3 regions of the Kitasatospora sp. HPM-01-4 genome follow, and region 1 is predicted to be linked to each of the others. Evidence: riboswitches for the same ligand, from Rfam matches in the RefSeq annotation. Region 1 holds a riboswitch; each other region holds the start of a gene.
What was found. Region 1 has a riboswitch for magnesium ahead of ACSMTC_RS05835 (hypothetical protein). Riboswitches for the same ligand answer to the same signal wherever they lie in the genome.
Positions count from the first base shown of each region.

Region 2: linked by a shared signal. The riboswitch ahead of ACSMTC_RS29070 (NRAMP family divalent metal transporter) and the one ahead of ACSMTC_RS05835 (hypothetical protein) in region 1 are both predicted to bind magnesium.
Region 3: linked by a shared signal. The riboswitch ahead of ACSMTC_RS02650 (hypothetical protein) and the one ahead of ACSMTC_RS05835 (hypothetical protein) in region 1 are both predicted to bind magnesium.

Region 1 is NZ_JBPQGP010000005.1:1,380,512-1,385,382, reverse strand. It holds gene ACSMTC_RS05850 (PadR family transcriptional regulator) at 1-352, opposite strand, end outside; gene ACSMTC_RS05845 (phytoene desaturase family protein) at 469-2,043, opposite strand; gene ACSMTC_RS05840 (MgtC/SapB family protein) at 2,089-2,820, opposite strand; gene ACSMTC_RS05835 (hypothetical protein) at 2,933-3,370, opposite strand; M-box (ykoK) riboswitch at 3,640-3,815, opposite strand; gene ACSMTC_RS05830 (polysaccharide deacetylase family protein) at 4,393-4,871, shown strand, end outside.
Region 2 is NZ_JBPQGP010000005.1:6,644,764-6,649,634, forward strand. It holds gene ACSMTC_RS29065 (NAD(P)/FAD-dependent oxidoreductase) at 174-1,580, shown strand; M-box (ykoK) riboswitch at 1,730-1,905, shown strand; gene ACSMTC_RS29070 (NRAMP family divalent metal transporter) at 2,243-3,892, shown strand; gene ACSMTC_RS29075 (hypothetical protein) at 4,020-4,355, shown strand; gene ACSMTC_RS29080 (hypothetical protein) at 4,550-4,810, shown strand.
Region 3 is NZ_JBPQGP010000005.1:604,527-609,397, reverse strand. It holds gene ACSMTC_RS02655 (N-acetylmuramoyl-L-alanine amidase) at 1-1,520, opposite strand, end outside; M-box (ykoK) riboswitch at 1,696-1,871, shown strand; gene ACSMTC_RS02650 (hypothetical protein) at 2,168-2,401, shown strand; gene ACSMTC_RS02645 (hypothetical protein) at 2,441-2,629, shown strand; gene ACSMTC_RS02640 (VOC family protein) at 2,751-3,125, shown strand; gene ACSMTC_RS02635 (ABC transporter ATP-binding protein) at 3,178-4,503, opposite strand; gene ACSMTC_RS02630 (ABC transporter permease) at 4,535-4,871, opposite strand, start outside.

The DNA.
Region 1 (4,871 bases):
GGTTCTGTCCTTCCTGGGTGGAGGCGGGGTCCAGACGGGTGAGCGCGGTATCGATCACTCGCCACTCGCGCAGCAGCGCCTGGGCGAGGCGGATACCGTCACGGCTGGTGCGGTAGACCTTGCGCGGGCGCGCCTGGCTGGTGTCCCACTCGCTGGTCAGCAGCCCTTGGCTCTCCAGGCGGCGCAGCAGCGGGTAGAGCGTGTTGCCCGTGACCGGCACGCCGGCGTGCTCAAGGTCCTCCAGCAGGCCGTAGCCGTATCCCGGTGTCCGCAGCGCGAGCAGGCTCGCGAGTACCACCGAGCCGCGGCGCAGCTCCTGCCGGTGGGCGTCGAGGAGTTCGGAGTCGTCCACGACCGACACCTTAGTGTGTGTCGCACACTATGGTCCAGCGACATCGATGTGTGGTGGGCGGGAGGTGTGGCCGCGGGAGAAGGGGTGAAGGCGGGGCGGCGGTGGGGTGGCGGCCCTCAGCGCCCGAGGGCCGCCATGGCGGCGTTGTGGCCGGGGATGCCACTGACGCCACCGCCGCGGATCGCACCGGCCCCGCAGAGCAGGATGTTGGGATGCCCGGTGGCCACGCCCCACCGGTCCCCGGCCGGATCGCCGTACGGGAAGGCGAGCTCCCGGTGGAAGATGTTGCCGCCGGGCAGGCCGAGATCGCGCTCCAGGTCGGCCGGGGTCTTCACCTCCAGGCAGGGACGGCCGTCCCGGTCCACGGCCAGGCAGTCCGCGAGCGGCTCGGCCAGGCAGGCGTCCAGCGGTCCGAGGACGGCCCTGAGCGCGGCCTCGCGGGCCGAGTCGGCGTCATGGGTGAAGAGCCGGGCGGGCAGTTGGAGGCCGAACAGGGTGAGCGTCTGGTAGCCCTGGGCCGCGAGCCCGGGGCCCAGGACCGACGGGTCGGTCAGCGAGTGGCAGTAGATCTCGGAGGGGGCGGCGGCCGGCACACGCCCGGTCGCGGCCACCCGGTAGGCCGCGTCCAGCTCGGTGTACGACTCGGCGATGTGGAAGGTCCCGGCGAAGGCCTCCCGAGGGTCGACGGTGGTGTCCCGCAGCCGGGGGAGCCCGCGCAGCAGCATGTTCACCTTCAGCTGCGCGCCCTCCGGCCCCGGCCGGTCGGCGGGCCGGCCGAGCAGCCGGTCCAGTACGGCGGGCGCCGCGCCGCACAGCACCTGGCGGGCGCCGACCCGGTGCTCGAAGTCGCCGCTGCGGTAGGTCACTTCGGCGGTCGCGCCGTCGGTGGCCACGGCGGTGACCTCGCAGCCGGTCCGCAGTTCCGCGCCGGCGGACCCGGCCGCGTCGGCCAGCGCGTCGGTGAGCGAGCCCATTCCGCCCACCGGGACGTGCCACTGTCCGGTGCCGCCGCCGATCACGTGGTAGAGGAAGCAGCGGTTCTGGCGCAGCGACGGATCATGGGCGTGGCTGAAGGTGCCGATCAGCGCATCCGTCAGGACCACGCCGCGTACCAGGTCGTCGGTGAACGTCCGCTCCAGGGTCTCGCCGAGGGGCCGCTCGAACAGGGCGGTCCAGGCGGCCGGGTCGTCCACCCGGCGGCGCAGCTCCGCGCGGGTGGGCAGCGGCTCGGTGAGCGAGGGGAAGACCCGCCCTGCCACCCGGGAGGTCATCGCCCAGAACTCCTGCCAGGCGGTGAACTCCATTTCCGAGCCGGTCAGTTCACGGAAGTAGGCGGCGGTACGCGCCGGATCGCCGGCGTCCACCAGCAGCCCGGTCGGCCGCCCGGAGCGCACGGTAGGGGTGTACGAGGAGATCCGGCGCCGGCGGACCGTGAAGCGCAGGCCCAGCTCGTCGACGATCTTCCGTGGCAGCAGGCTCACCAGGTAGGAGTACCGCGACAGCCGCGCCGGCACGCCCGGGAACGCCTGGGCCGAGACCGCCGCCCCGCCGGTGCGGTCCAGCCGTTCGAGCACCAGGACGCTGCGCCCGGCCCGTGCCAGGTACGCCGCAGCGACCAGCCCGTTGTGGCCGCCGCCGACGATCACGACGTCGTAGCGGGAGTGACCGGGAGTCCCCTGCACAGGCTGCATGAGGCTGTCCTACCAACCGAGCGCGCCGATGGCCAGCATGTCGGCTCAGGCGAGCACCTCGTGCTCGGCGCGGTCGTGTTCGTCCTCCAGGTGCCAGTGCAGGTCGCGGACGCCCGGTTCGAGGGAGAGCCGGGTGACCACCTGCTCCAGGGCGGCGGTGACGTCGCCGGTGACCGCGACCGTGGCGCGCAGGCTGGTGGTCTCGCCCTGCTCGCGGCGGGCGCGCAGGCCGGTCGGCGCGAGGCCGGAGGCGGCCAGCGCCTGCAGCAGGAGCGCGCGGATCTGGGTCTCCGCCTGGCGTTCGCACTCCAGGTGGACGGTGGCCCGGGTGGTCGAGTCGGGGTCGGTGCCGGCCGAGGGCGCGCGGTCGAGCAGCCGGCCGGCCGGGCGCAGGACGAGGTGGACGGTGAGCACCGCGAGGGCGCCGAGGACGGCCAGGTCGAGCTTGCCGGAGGCGGCGAGGACACCGACGGCGGCGGAGCACCACAGGGTGGCCGCGGTGTTGAGGCCGCGCACCCCGGCGCCGTCGCGGAGGATGACGCCACCGCCGAGGAAGCCGATGCCGGAGACGACGTAGGAGGCGACCCTGGTCGGGCTGCCGGTGTCGCCGACGGCCTCGCTGTAGAGCACGAACAGGGTGGCTCCCGCGGCGACCAGCGCGTTGGTGCGCAGGCCGGCCATCCGCGCACGCCACTGGCGTTCGACGCCGATCAGGGCCCCGCAGCTGACACCGGCGGCGAGGCGGACGAGGAAGTCGAGGGTGGTCAGGGCGTGCACGGGGCACCTCCTTCGGAACGGGGCGGCGAGCCGAGTCAACCCGGGCCTGGTGAATCCCGGGCGACATCGGTCGGGCGAGGGGCGTACGTGTGGTCGATCTCGGGGCGGGCCGTCAGCTGAGCGGCGGCCGGTTCCCCGGGCCGTTCGGTCCGGAACGCTCGGCGTGCTCGGCGATCCGCTGGGCGGCCGCCGCGGGCAGAGCGAGCCGCTCGGCGATCTCCTCGGGGCGGTGGCCCTGGAGGAGTAGCTGGTAGGCGGTGTGCACCCGGGCGTCATAGGCCACCTCGGGCGAGGTGGTGGCCGCGAAGTCGCGGTGGTCGAGGAGGTACAGCCGCGGCGTGCCGTCCTGCAGGGTCAGCCGCAGGTATCCGCGGGCACGGCAGTCGGCCGGAGCCATCGGCACGAGCGGGGCGGTGTGGGCCGCGGCGCCGGTCCTCCGGAGGCGAAGGCCTCGCAGCAGGTGTGCGGCCCGGCGGCCGAGGTGGATACCGGTGGGCCGGGACGTGGCGGCGGGGCCGTGCACGGTGCGGCCGATCATCAGGGTGGTCATGGCAACCTCCAGGGGCAAAGGCTGGAGGGCACGCGGGGGCGGACCCACGGCAGGCCGGGCGACCGCACCCGGGTGCGGGCGGATCGCTGGCGTCGGAGTCAGCCGTGAGGAGTGTCAGCGCGTGCCGGTACGAAGCGAGGACAGGCGGGCGCGGGGCCGGATACGGCCCGTACTACTGCATTCCATGTCTCTCGCCTCCTCCCGGCCGAGGCGCACGACGGCGCCTGAACGACACGGCAAGGAGCTCACCGACGCGCACGGAAGCCGCCGGCTCACCCCAACTCGTCAGAGCTTTGGCACTCCACGGCGTAATCCGGCCCGCGGGCCGGAAGCCACTTGGGGTCACCCCTTAGGTCGGGGAGACCTGTCCTGATCCGGAGCGTCTCTCGACGGGTGGGATCAGTGGCCTGTGTCCGTGAAGACGCCTCACCGAACGAGGTGCCCAATGAAAACCTCAGCCACTATAAACCGAAAAGCGGGCCGCGCAAGCCGGTTCGAGGGGAGGGAGCCCACGGTACGAGGCGTTCTCGGCCGGGAGGCGCACCGGCCGTGGCCGCGGTGGATGAACTGCTCCGGTCGCCCACGACGCATGGTCGACCGCGGGCGACGCAGGTCCGACTCCGCCGCGGTGGAGCACGGTTGACGGTTGATCGGAAGCCCTTCCGGCCGGCCGGGATCATCGAATGGCGGATCCGCTCCCGCTGAGGCGGGAGCCGGCCTCGGGCCGATCGGGTGTCCATGGGTGTGATCGCGGGAAGCGGGACGACCGCCGTTCCGCGGGGGCGGGGGTGGTGCGGCGCACGGGTCTCGCGGGTCGTCGGCGTCGGATCGCGACTGGCGCCCGGCAGCCGCCCGGCACCGCCGCTGAGAGCGCTGTCCTGGCCCCTCACCCCGCCTGTCCGTCGGACGTGAGAACGGTCTCAAGAAGCCGCGAACGCTTTGGAAGCGTGCGACCGGCGGCCATTGTCGAAAGGAAGCCCGGTGGCATGCCGGGCCTCTGTACGACCCCAGGAGCAACAGCCATGCCGGAGCAGGCCACCACCCGCACGATTCTTCGCCGGGCCGCAGCAGGATGCGCCGCCGTCCTTCCGCTCGCGCTCGCCTGCGCGTGCGGCGCGACCTCGTACGGCGCCGCTACGAGCGGTAGCGCCGCCGCCGCGGCCGGGAGCCCGAGCGTGCGGGTCAGCGCCACCACGCCGGCGCCCGCGCAGCCGTCCCCCGGAGCAGTACCGCCCGGCGCCGGTACCCCCGGTACGGCGCCGCCCGGCGCCGCCGCCTCCGCAGCCGCGCCTGCGAGCCCCGCCGCCCCCGGCGCCACCACCGGGCAGACACCCGGCCACGGCGCGCCGGCCGCTGTGACGGGTGCCGCACCCGTCGCCCTCTCCACCAAGCACGCCGCCCCCACCACGGCCCCCACCACAGGGACCGCCGTGCCTGCGCCGGCCCCCGCCGTGCCCGCGCCAGCCGCCCCCGGCAAGCCCGCCGCGCCCGCGCCGGCCGC
Region 2 (4,871 bases), 5.3 Mb from region 1:
TTCGTCCTCGCACGCTCCCCACGTACGCTGCACGCGCTGGTCCGCGCCTGTGCACCACCCCATCGCACCGCAGCACCACCTTCCGCCTCCGCGCCGCACCACCCGCCTCCGCACCACCCGCCGCCCAGTGCAAGGCCCGGCGTACAGCTCCGCCGGGTGAGAGAGGGGCCGAGATGTCGTTACCTGTTGGCAGAGCCGCCGTGCTGGGAGGCAGCCTGGCCGGGCTGCTGCACGCCTGGGTCCTCGCCGAGGCGGGCTGGCAGGTGACCCTGGTGGAGCGCGACCGCCGACCGGGCAGGGCCGAGTTCGCCGGGGGAGTCCCGCAGGCCCGCCAGGCCCACCTGCTGATGCCGGCCGGACTGGATGCCATCGAGCGGCTGCTGCCCGGCACGACCGAGCTGCTCATCGACGCGGGGGCGCAGCGCCTCGGCCTGCCCAGCGACATCCGCTGGCTCACGCCGGCCGGCTGGCTCCCCTCCTTCTCGCCGCGGCACACCATCGTCAGTCTCACCCGCCCCCTGATCGACTGGGCGCTGCGCCACCAGGTGCTGTCGCACCCGGGTATCGAGGCGCGTGAGGGAGTCGACGCCGTCGGGCTCACCGTCGCCGGACCCCGGATCGCCGGAGTCCGCTACCGGCGGCGCGGCGACCGTGACCGGACCGAGTCGGTGCTGCCCGCGGAGGTGGTGGTCGATGCCACCGGCCGTACGTCCCGAACTCCTCACTGGCTGAACGACCTTGGGCTCGACGCGCCCGAGGAGAGCGTGATGGACGGCGGGGTCAGCTACTCGACCGGGCTGTTCCGCAGGGCCGAGGGGGGCCTGTCCGCCGGCCGTGCGCTCTACCTCCAGCCCCGGCCCGGGCGCAATCCGCGCTTCGGGCTGCTGTTCCCGGTGGAGGGGGACCGCTGGATGGTGACGGTCGGCGGGATGCGCGGCTTCACCGCACCCACCGACCTCGACGGATTCCTCGCCTTCAGCCGGGAGTTGCGCACACCGGACCTGTACGAGCTGCTCAAGGGCCTCGAACCGGTCGCCCCGATCCACGGCTTCCGCCCGCCGCCCAGCCGGCGGCGGCACTACGAGCGGCTGGCCGGTCTACCCGAGGGGCTGCTGGTGGTCGGCGACGCTGCCTGCACCTTCAACCCGATGTACGGGCAGGGCATGTCGGTGGCGGCCCGGTCCGCGCTGGTGCTGCGCGATCTGCTCGCGGCCGGAGCTTCCGGAGCCCACAGGTCCCGTGGACCGATCGCCCGTAGACAGACGGTAGTTGAACTCCCGGTGAACTCCAGGATGATCCAGCGCGCGGTGTTCCGCGAGGCGGGGGCGGCCTGGCGGGCGGCCTGCGCCGAGGACCTGCGCTACGACACCACCCTCGGCGGCCGTCGGGGGCCGCTGCTGAAGCTCCAGCACGCCTATCTGGACCGGGTGTTGAACGCCGCCCAGCGCAGCAAGGCCGCGCAGGACGCCTTCATCGACACCCTCTCGCTGACCGCGCCGCCGACCAGGCTCTTCGCGCCGGCCGTGCTGCTGCAGGCCGCCCTGAGCGGCGGCCCCAGGGGGCGCCGGATCGGGCCGTGAGGGTGAAAGCGGGTCGCAAAACGGCTCGCAGTGGCCGGAGTTGTCGAGGACGGCACCGGGGTTCCCGTTTCGATCGAGAAGATCGGTCAAAATTCGGTAAATGTGGTCGGTGCACCCTTCCGGTGGGTCTACGCTTGATGAGGTTTGAAAAGGCACCTCGTTCGGTGAGGCGTCTTCACGGACACAGGCCACTGATCCCAACCGTCGAGAGACGCTCCGGATCAGGACAGATCTTCCCGACCTAAGGGTTGATCCCAAGTGGCTTCCGGCTGGTGAGCCGGATCACGCCGTGGAGTGCCAAAGCTCTGACGAGTTGGGGTGAACCGGCCGTTTCGGCTGGTCCGCTCCTTGCCGTGTCGATACGACGCACAGCTGCGTCCCGGCCGGAAGGAGGCGAGAGACATGGATTCGAGTTGCAGTAGTCCGGGCCATAAACGGCCCCACATCCGCATGTCCTCGTTCTCCATCGGCACGCGGTAACAACCTTCTTCACGAGCTTTTCTGACACACCGTCCGCTCGGTGCTGCGCCATGCCCTCATGTCCTTATGACCTCATGGCGCTATTCCGCCGCGGGCTGCCGCGGTGTGCCCTCGTGAAGGGGATTGCTGCTGCGCGCCACCCGAACTCTCCCCGTGAAACCGGGGGGCAAGGGAGGTTCGCCATGACCGACACCACGATGACTCCACCGTCGATCTCGGCGCCGCGCGCCGCGGTGCTCGACGACGCTCACGTCGGCGACATCCAGGGCGCCCTGGGCACCATCAGCCTCAACGACACCGACCCGCGCCAGGGCCTCTCCGCCAAGCTCAAGACGCTGCTGGCGATCGTCGGGCCCGGCCTGATCGTGATGGTCGGCGACAACGACGCCGGTGCGTTCTCCACCTACGGCAACGCCGGCCAGAACTACGGCACCAGCCTGCTGTGGACCCTGCTGCTGCTGGTCCCGGTGCTCTACGTCAACCAGGAGATGGTGCTCAGACTGGGTGCCGTCACCGGTGTCGGCCACGCCCGGCTGATCCTGGAGCGCTTCGGCAAGTTCTGGGGCGCGTTCAGCGTGATCGACCTGTTCCTGCTCAACGCGCTGACCCTGGTCACCGAGTTCATCGGGATCACGCTGGCGGCGGGCTACCTGGGTCTGCCGAAGGTCGGCTCGGTCATCCTGGCCGCCGCGATCATCATCGCCTCCGCCTTCACCGGCTCCTTCCGCCGCTTCGAGCGGATCGCGGTCGCGCTGTGCGCCGGATCGCTGCTGCTGGTGCCGATCTACTTCATGGTCCACCCCAAGACCTCGCAGATGGCCCACGACTTCGTGGTTCCCAGCATGCCCGGCGGCAGCGGCGAGCTGGCCACCGTGATGCTGCTGATCATCAGCATCGTCGGTACCACGGTCGCCCCCTGGCAGCTCTTCTTCCAGCAGTCGTACGTCATCGACAAGCGGATCACCCCGCGCTTCATGAAGTACGAGAAGGCCGACCTGTGGATCGGCATCGTGATCGTGGTCGTCGGCGCCGCCGCGATGATGGGCTTCACCGCCGCCGCCTTCACCGGCACCGACGGCTTCGGCCAGTTCACCGACGCGGCGGGCATCGCCAAGGGCCTGGAGGACCACGCGGGCAAGCTGGTCGGCGTGCTGTTCGCGATCGCCCTGCTGGACGCCTCGATCATCGGCGCCTTCGCGGTCTCGCTCTCCACCGCCTACGCGATCGGCGACGTCTTCGGCATCAAGCACTCGCTGCACCGCGGGGTCGGCAACGCCAAGGGCTTCTACGCCGTCTACGCCGGTCTGGTCGCCGCCGCGGCGATCATCGTCCTGGCCGCCAGCGACAGCACGCTGGGCCTGCTCACCCAGGGCGTCCAGGTCCTGGCCGGTGTGCTGCTGCCCTCCGCCTCGGTCTTCCTGCTGCTGCTCTGCAACGACAAGGAGGCCCTGGGCCCCTGGGTGAACGGTCCCAAGACCAACGCCTTCACCTCCGCCGTGATCGGCGTCCTGGTCACCCTGTCGGTCATCCTGACCGCCTCGGTCCTGTGGCCGAACATCAGCTCCTCGGCGATCCTCGACATCATGGCCGCCTGCGGCGTCCTCGGGGTGCTGGCCGCCGGGTTCTCCTTCACCCGCCGGCGCACCGCCACCAAGGAGGACCCGATCGACCGCACCGGGCGCGAGAACTGGCGGATGCCCCCGCTGGAGACCCTGGCCCGTCCGACCATGTCCACCGCCCGCAAGATCGGCATGGGCGCGCTGCGCACCTACCTGCTGGTCGCGATGGTCCTGGTCGTCGTGAAGATCGTCCAGGTGGCGATCTCCCAGTGACCCGGCGGTGGGGGAGGCCGGCCCACAGCGGCCTCCCCCACCCCGGCACCACCGGTGCCCCACCCCGTAGTCCCGAACAGTCATAGGCCTCTCGCCGCCCCCTCGCCCGAGGAAGGGAGAACCAGCCATGCACGTCTCGCTGCTCCACCCCCGCCAGACCGGCCGCACCGTCGAGCCGGACGGCATCACCGCCCGGCGCGCCCACAGCTGCCCGCGCCTGCGTCTGACCCTGCACGACGGCGCCGAGCGCGCCTACCGGCTCGACGACCCCGGCACCTGCCCCGACTCCGGGACGCCGAACTACGCCGACTCCGCGTACGAGCCCCGCGTGCACCTCGCATACCTGCTGGCCCGTCAGGGCCACCACCCCGGCTGGCTCGCGCACTTCGCCGACCTGCCGCTGCCGGCCGCACACCGGATCGCCGAGGCCGCCCGGGCTGTTCAGGGCGTCCGGGCCGCCTGACCGCCCGCCGCGGTCCCCGGCACCGGCGCACTTCCCCGCGCCTCGCGCCACTTTCGTACGTCGCGCTCCTCCCGCGCCTCGCGCCCCTTCGGTGCGTGGCACTCCCTGCGCCCCGTACCCCTCCCACTCTTCGCCTTGCAGCACGCCGAGCCATGGCTTCGGCATGCCGTTCTCACCACGGAGGTGACCGTCCCGTGTCCGCACTCGCCCTGTTCCAGATCAACATCCCGATTCCGGTCGGCCGGGCCCGGGGAGCCTCCCGGTCGTCCAGGACGCACCTCGCCGACAGCCTGTCGGCGGCCGCGCTCGACAGCGTGGTCCTGCACGCGCCGGCCTCGCCGGTCGAGCCGTCTCCGGTACCGGTGCGCCGGACGGCACTGCGGGCCGGCTGGCACACCGTTCCCGGCCGCGACGGCCGGCCGCGCCTGGAGGCCACCTGGCGCTCGGCCGCCTGAATCCTCCGCCGGTTGAGCCCTGTGCCGGCGGACTCCGCCGACCGAGCCCCTCGCCGACCGG
Region 3 (4,871 bases), 780 kb from region 1:
GGCCGGGTGCGCAGATAGACGAAGTTCTCCGGCCGGGCCGCCACCCCGGTGACCGGGGGCTGGTTGGAGGAGAAGGCCGGGGCGATCACGACGGTGTCGCCGGCCCGCGGCGGGACGTCGGCGCCGGGCCCGATCGGCGCCCCCAGCAGTTCGAGGTAGTGGCCCCAGTCCCAGAACGTTCCCGGGTCCCAGTGCATCTTGGGGACGTCGGCCTGGGTCGGCCCCGGTACGTCGTCGTGGCCGATGATGTGCCGGCGGTCCAGCGGGACGCCGAACCGCGCCGCGAGGTAGCGCACCAGCTCGGCCGAGGACCGGTACAGCTGCTCCGAGTACCAGGTCGGCCGGTCCTCGGGGAGCGCGAACCCCTCGTGCTCGATCCCGACGCTGTGCATGTTGACGGTCTTGTTGCCGGAGTGCCAGGCGATGTCCCGGGTGTGCACCAGCTGGGTGGTGTGCCCGTCGGAGGCGCGCACCAGGTAGTGCGCGGTGGCCTGGTCGCGCGGGTCCTGGAAGGCGGCGAGCGCCCCGGCGTAGTCGCTCTCGGTGTCGTGGATGACGATCCAGCGGATCCGCTGGCCGTCCTCGGGACGGTTGGCCGGGTTGTAGTTCCCGTAGGAGGTCGGGTCCTTGGGGTCGGTCAGGGCGTACGCGGCGGGGACGAAGTCGCAGCCGAGGTCCTCCGGGCACTCGGCGGCCTGCCGCCCGGCTCCCGGCACGGGCCGGTCCGGGGGCCGGGCCACCACCAGGTCCGGGTCGGCGGGCAGGGTGAGCCGCTGGCCCTCGGGGGTGGTGCGCGAGGCGCCGGTGCGAACGGTCCGGAACACCCGGTCGGCGAGTACCCGGCCGGCCGTGGCGTCCTGCCCCGTCGCGCCGCCCGCGCCGAACCGGGCCACCGCGCCGTACCAGGCACCCGGGTCGGCCGACCGGGGGGCGCCGAGGGCCCGCTGGTACCGCGCGAGCAGGGCCGCGCCGCCGCGGAGGTTCTGCGCGGGGTCGCTCCTCAGCTGTCCGGCCGGGCGGTGGAGCAACCCGGCGGCGGCGTCCAGGGTGTGCAGCGCCGGGGAGTCCACGAGGCGGGCGGCCGGGCCGGTGGTGCGACGCCCCGGGAGCCGGTCGTCGCCGCGTCCCCGTGCCTCGGGCTCCCGGTGTCCGGCGGCGGCGTTCACGGCCGCCACGTCCACCTGGGTCAGGCCGAGTACGCCGTAGTTGCCGGTGGTGCTCGGCCGTCCCCGGTGGGACTCCCAACGGGTCTGCTGGTAGGCCAGCGCCAGCAGGACGGGCTGCGGCACCCCGAACTCCCTTGCCGCAGCGGCGAACTGGTGCTGCAGGACCCGGTCCGCCGGGACGGCGGTACCGGCCGGCGGCGTGAAGCCGGTCGCGCAGACGGTGGCCACGGCGGTGGCGACGGCGACCAGGGCGACGGGCCGGGGCAGGCTTCGGGCGGCGCGGAGGACCGCAGGGCGGCGGATGGCCGGAGAGGCCCCGGAGTTCCGGGTGGCGGTGGCCGGAGTGTGGTACATGCCACGGTTCTACAGCAGTTGACGGTGCGTCATATCGCCGACACTCCCGGGGGCCGTTGCGGCCGGGCGGCTGTTCCCATCGGCGCCGGGTGTCGCCACGGGCGCCGGTGGTCAAGTTCTGGCAAAGTGTTCGGGCCCGTCCTGGCGGAGGGACTATGCTCTCTGTGGTTTGAAGAGGGCACCTCGTTCGGTGAGGCGTCTTCACGGACACAGGCCACTGATCCCACCCGTCGAGAGACGCTCCGGATCAGGACAGATCCTCCCGACCTAAGGGTTGATCCCAAGTGGCTTCCGGCTCGCGGGCCGGATCACGCCGTGGAGTGCCAAAGCTCTGACGAGTCGGGGTGAACCGGCCGATCGGGCCGGTCCGCTCATGGCCGTGTCGATTCGGCGCGTTTCCGCGCCCCGGCCGGGAGGAGGCGAGAGACATGGATTGCAGTAGTCCGGGCCACAGTCGCCCTTACCCCAGTCTGTCCTCGTTCCTCCTTGGCATGCGGTAGCCGCCCGTTCTGCGCGCTTCTCCTGCGTTCGCGTCACCGGGTGCAGCCTGCCAAGGGCGCGGCGGTACGGCGTCGGCCGACCGTCGAAAGCCCCGGCCGCGGTGTGTCTTCGCATGCCCATCGGCCCGTCCACGAAGGTGAGTTGACGTGTCCGTCTTCGCCACGTTCCACCAGGTCGAGTTCGTCTCCAGCAGCTCCCCGCGCCGTCGCGTGCGCGCCGTTCTGGCCGAGGTGGCCGGGCGGCTGGCCGCGAGTCCGCTCGATCACCCCGTCCTGAGTGCCGTCGCAGCCCAGCGTCCCGCCTGCCCGCCGCAGCGGATACGGGCCCGCTGGGAGGCCGCCGTCGCCGCCGACCAGGCCGCCCGGCACTCGGACGGCTGAACCCGCCCACCACGGCCAACCGACAGGGGAATCACGATGATGACGAGGACCAGGCTCCACCCGCGTACCGCGGAGGGGACGATGCTGATCGGCGTGCTCGGCCTGCTGCTGCTCGAGGCGGTCGTGCTCACCGCTGTTCCGGCCGGGGTGCGCGCCGTGGCCGGCGCCGCCCGGCGGCGTGCCGCGGGAGCGGACCTGCCGTCGGTCCGGCCCACCCGAACCCGCTGAGACCGACCGGCGACAGGGCCCGCGGCGCCGCAGGCCGCGCTCCCCGTCGCCGGTCGGTCCGGACCGGCCGGATCCGACCGGCCCACCAAGACCATTCGTCGAACCGAGAGGAGCCCGTTCCATGATCACGGCTCTTGACCACGTCCAGCTCGCCGCGCCGCCCGGCAGCGAGGAGCTGCTGCGCGCCTTCTACGCCGATGTGCTGCAGATGGCCGAGATCCCCAAGCCGCAGCCGCTGACCGACCGGCGCGGCTGCTGGTTCGCGGCCGACGGCGGCCGGGTCCGGCTCTACCTGGGGATCGAGGAGAGCTTCCGGCCCACCACCAAGGCCCACCCGGGGCTGGCGGTCAGCGAGATCGACGAGTTCGCCGCCCGCCTGGCCTCGCTCGGTGCGCTGGTGGTCTGGGACGAGAGCCTGCCTCCGTCCCGCCGCTTCTACACCCAGGACCCGGTCGGCAACCTGCTGGAGTTCGTCGAGGCCCAGCCCTCGGCGTGAGGCCCGGCCCGCCGGGCGGGCCGACTCCCCGGACGAGGGCCCGCCGTGGATCTCAGAGTGCCGCCTCCGCGCCCGGTTCCAGCGTGAACCGGGTGTCGTGGGCGTCGTAGTCGTAGAGCTCGCCGTAGCGGCCCCAGTCGATGGCGATGTCCAGCTGGCGCTGGGCGTCGGCGGCGTCGAAGCCCCGGCGCAGCAGGTCGAGGAAGAAGTCCCGGCGCATGGTGCGGTCGTCGGTGGCGGTGAGGGCCTGGACGACGGCGCGGACCAGAGGGGCGTTGCGGGCGGCGGTCCGGGCGAACAGCTGCTTGCTGGTGAGGATGTCGGCGACGGTGAACTCCCGTCCGGAGTCGGTGATTTCGATCCGGGCGTTGGCGGTCCTGGCGAAGCCGAGCAGTACCGCGGCGTCCACCAGCGGCAGCAGGTCGTCCACCTCGAAGTTGAGCTCGTCGGCGATCTCCGCCAGGCCGTCCTCGCCGCCCCGGCCGACCAGGATCTCCAGCAGTCCGGCGAGTCCGCCGACGCTGGCCTCGGGCAGCGGGACGGTGATCGGGGTCGCGGTCGGCCGGCCGGCGGCGGGCCCGGACGCGGCGGCGGTGGCCTCGGCGCGACCGGTGAGGATGCCGTAGACGGTGTCGACCAGCGCCTCGAACTGCGGGGTCCGGCGGTCGCGGGGGCGGGGCAGGTCGACGGTGAGCTCGGCGCGGATGCGGCCGGGGTTGGAGGACAGCACCAGGATCCGGTCGGCCAGCAGCACGGCCTCCTCGATGTTGTGGGTGACGATCAGGATCGACTTCACCGGCGCCTCGTGGCCCTCCCAGAGGCCGACCAGTTCGGTGCGGAGGTTCTCGGCGGTCAGCACGTCCAGCGCGGAGAACGGCTCGTCCATGAAGAGCGCGTCCGGTTCGACCACCAGGGCGCGGGCGAAGCCGACCCGCTGGCGCATGCCGCCCGAGAGCTCCTTGGGGTAGGCGCCCTCGAAGCCGTCCAGGCCGATCAGGTCGATGGCTCTCAGGGCCCGCTCACGCCGTTCGCCCTCGGCCACGCCCCGTGCCTGCAGGCTCAGTTCGACGTTCTGCTGGACGGTGAGCCAGGGCAGCAGGGCGAAGGACTGGAACACCATCGCCACGCCGGGGTTGGCCGCGGTCAGGGGGGTACCGCGGTAGGCCACGGTGCCGGCCGAGGGGGCGATCAGCCCGGCCAGGCAGCGCAGCAGGGTGGACTTGCCGGAACCGGACTTGCCGAGCAGGGCGACGATCTCGCCCTCGGACAGCCGCAGGCTGATGTCCTCCAGCACCGGAAGCGCGCGCCCGTCCGGTGTGGTGAAGGTCTTGGTCACCGCCTCGGCCGCGACGATGGTGGAGCGGGTGCTGGTGGTCATCGGGCCCTCCGGTCAGGGGAGCGAGCGGGTCTCAGAGTGCGTAGCGGGTCTCGGCCATGCGGTAGAGGCGGCGCCAGAGCAGGCGGTTGAGGGCGACCACGTAGAGGCTCATCACGGTCACGCCGACCAGGATCCGGGGGAAGTCGCCGATGCCGGTGGCGTCGGCGACGTAGGCGCCGAGGCCGGTCGCGGTCAGGTGGTGCGAGCCGTACTCCACGACCTCGGCGACGATCGAGGCGTTCCAGGCGCCGCCGGCGGCGGTGATCCCTCCGGTGACGTAGTAGGGGAAGACGGCCGGCAGGATGAACGAGCGCCAGCGCAGCCGCCCGCGCACCTGGAAGCCGGTCATCGCCTCGCGCAGGTCGGAG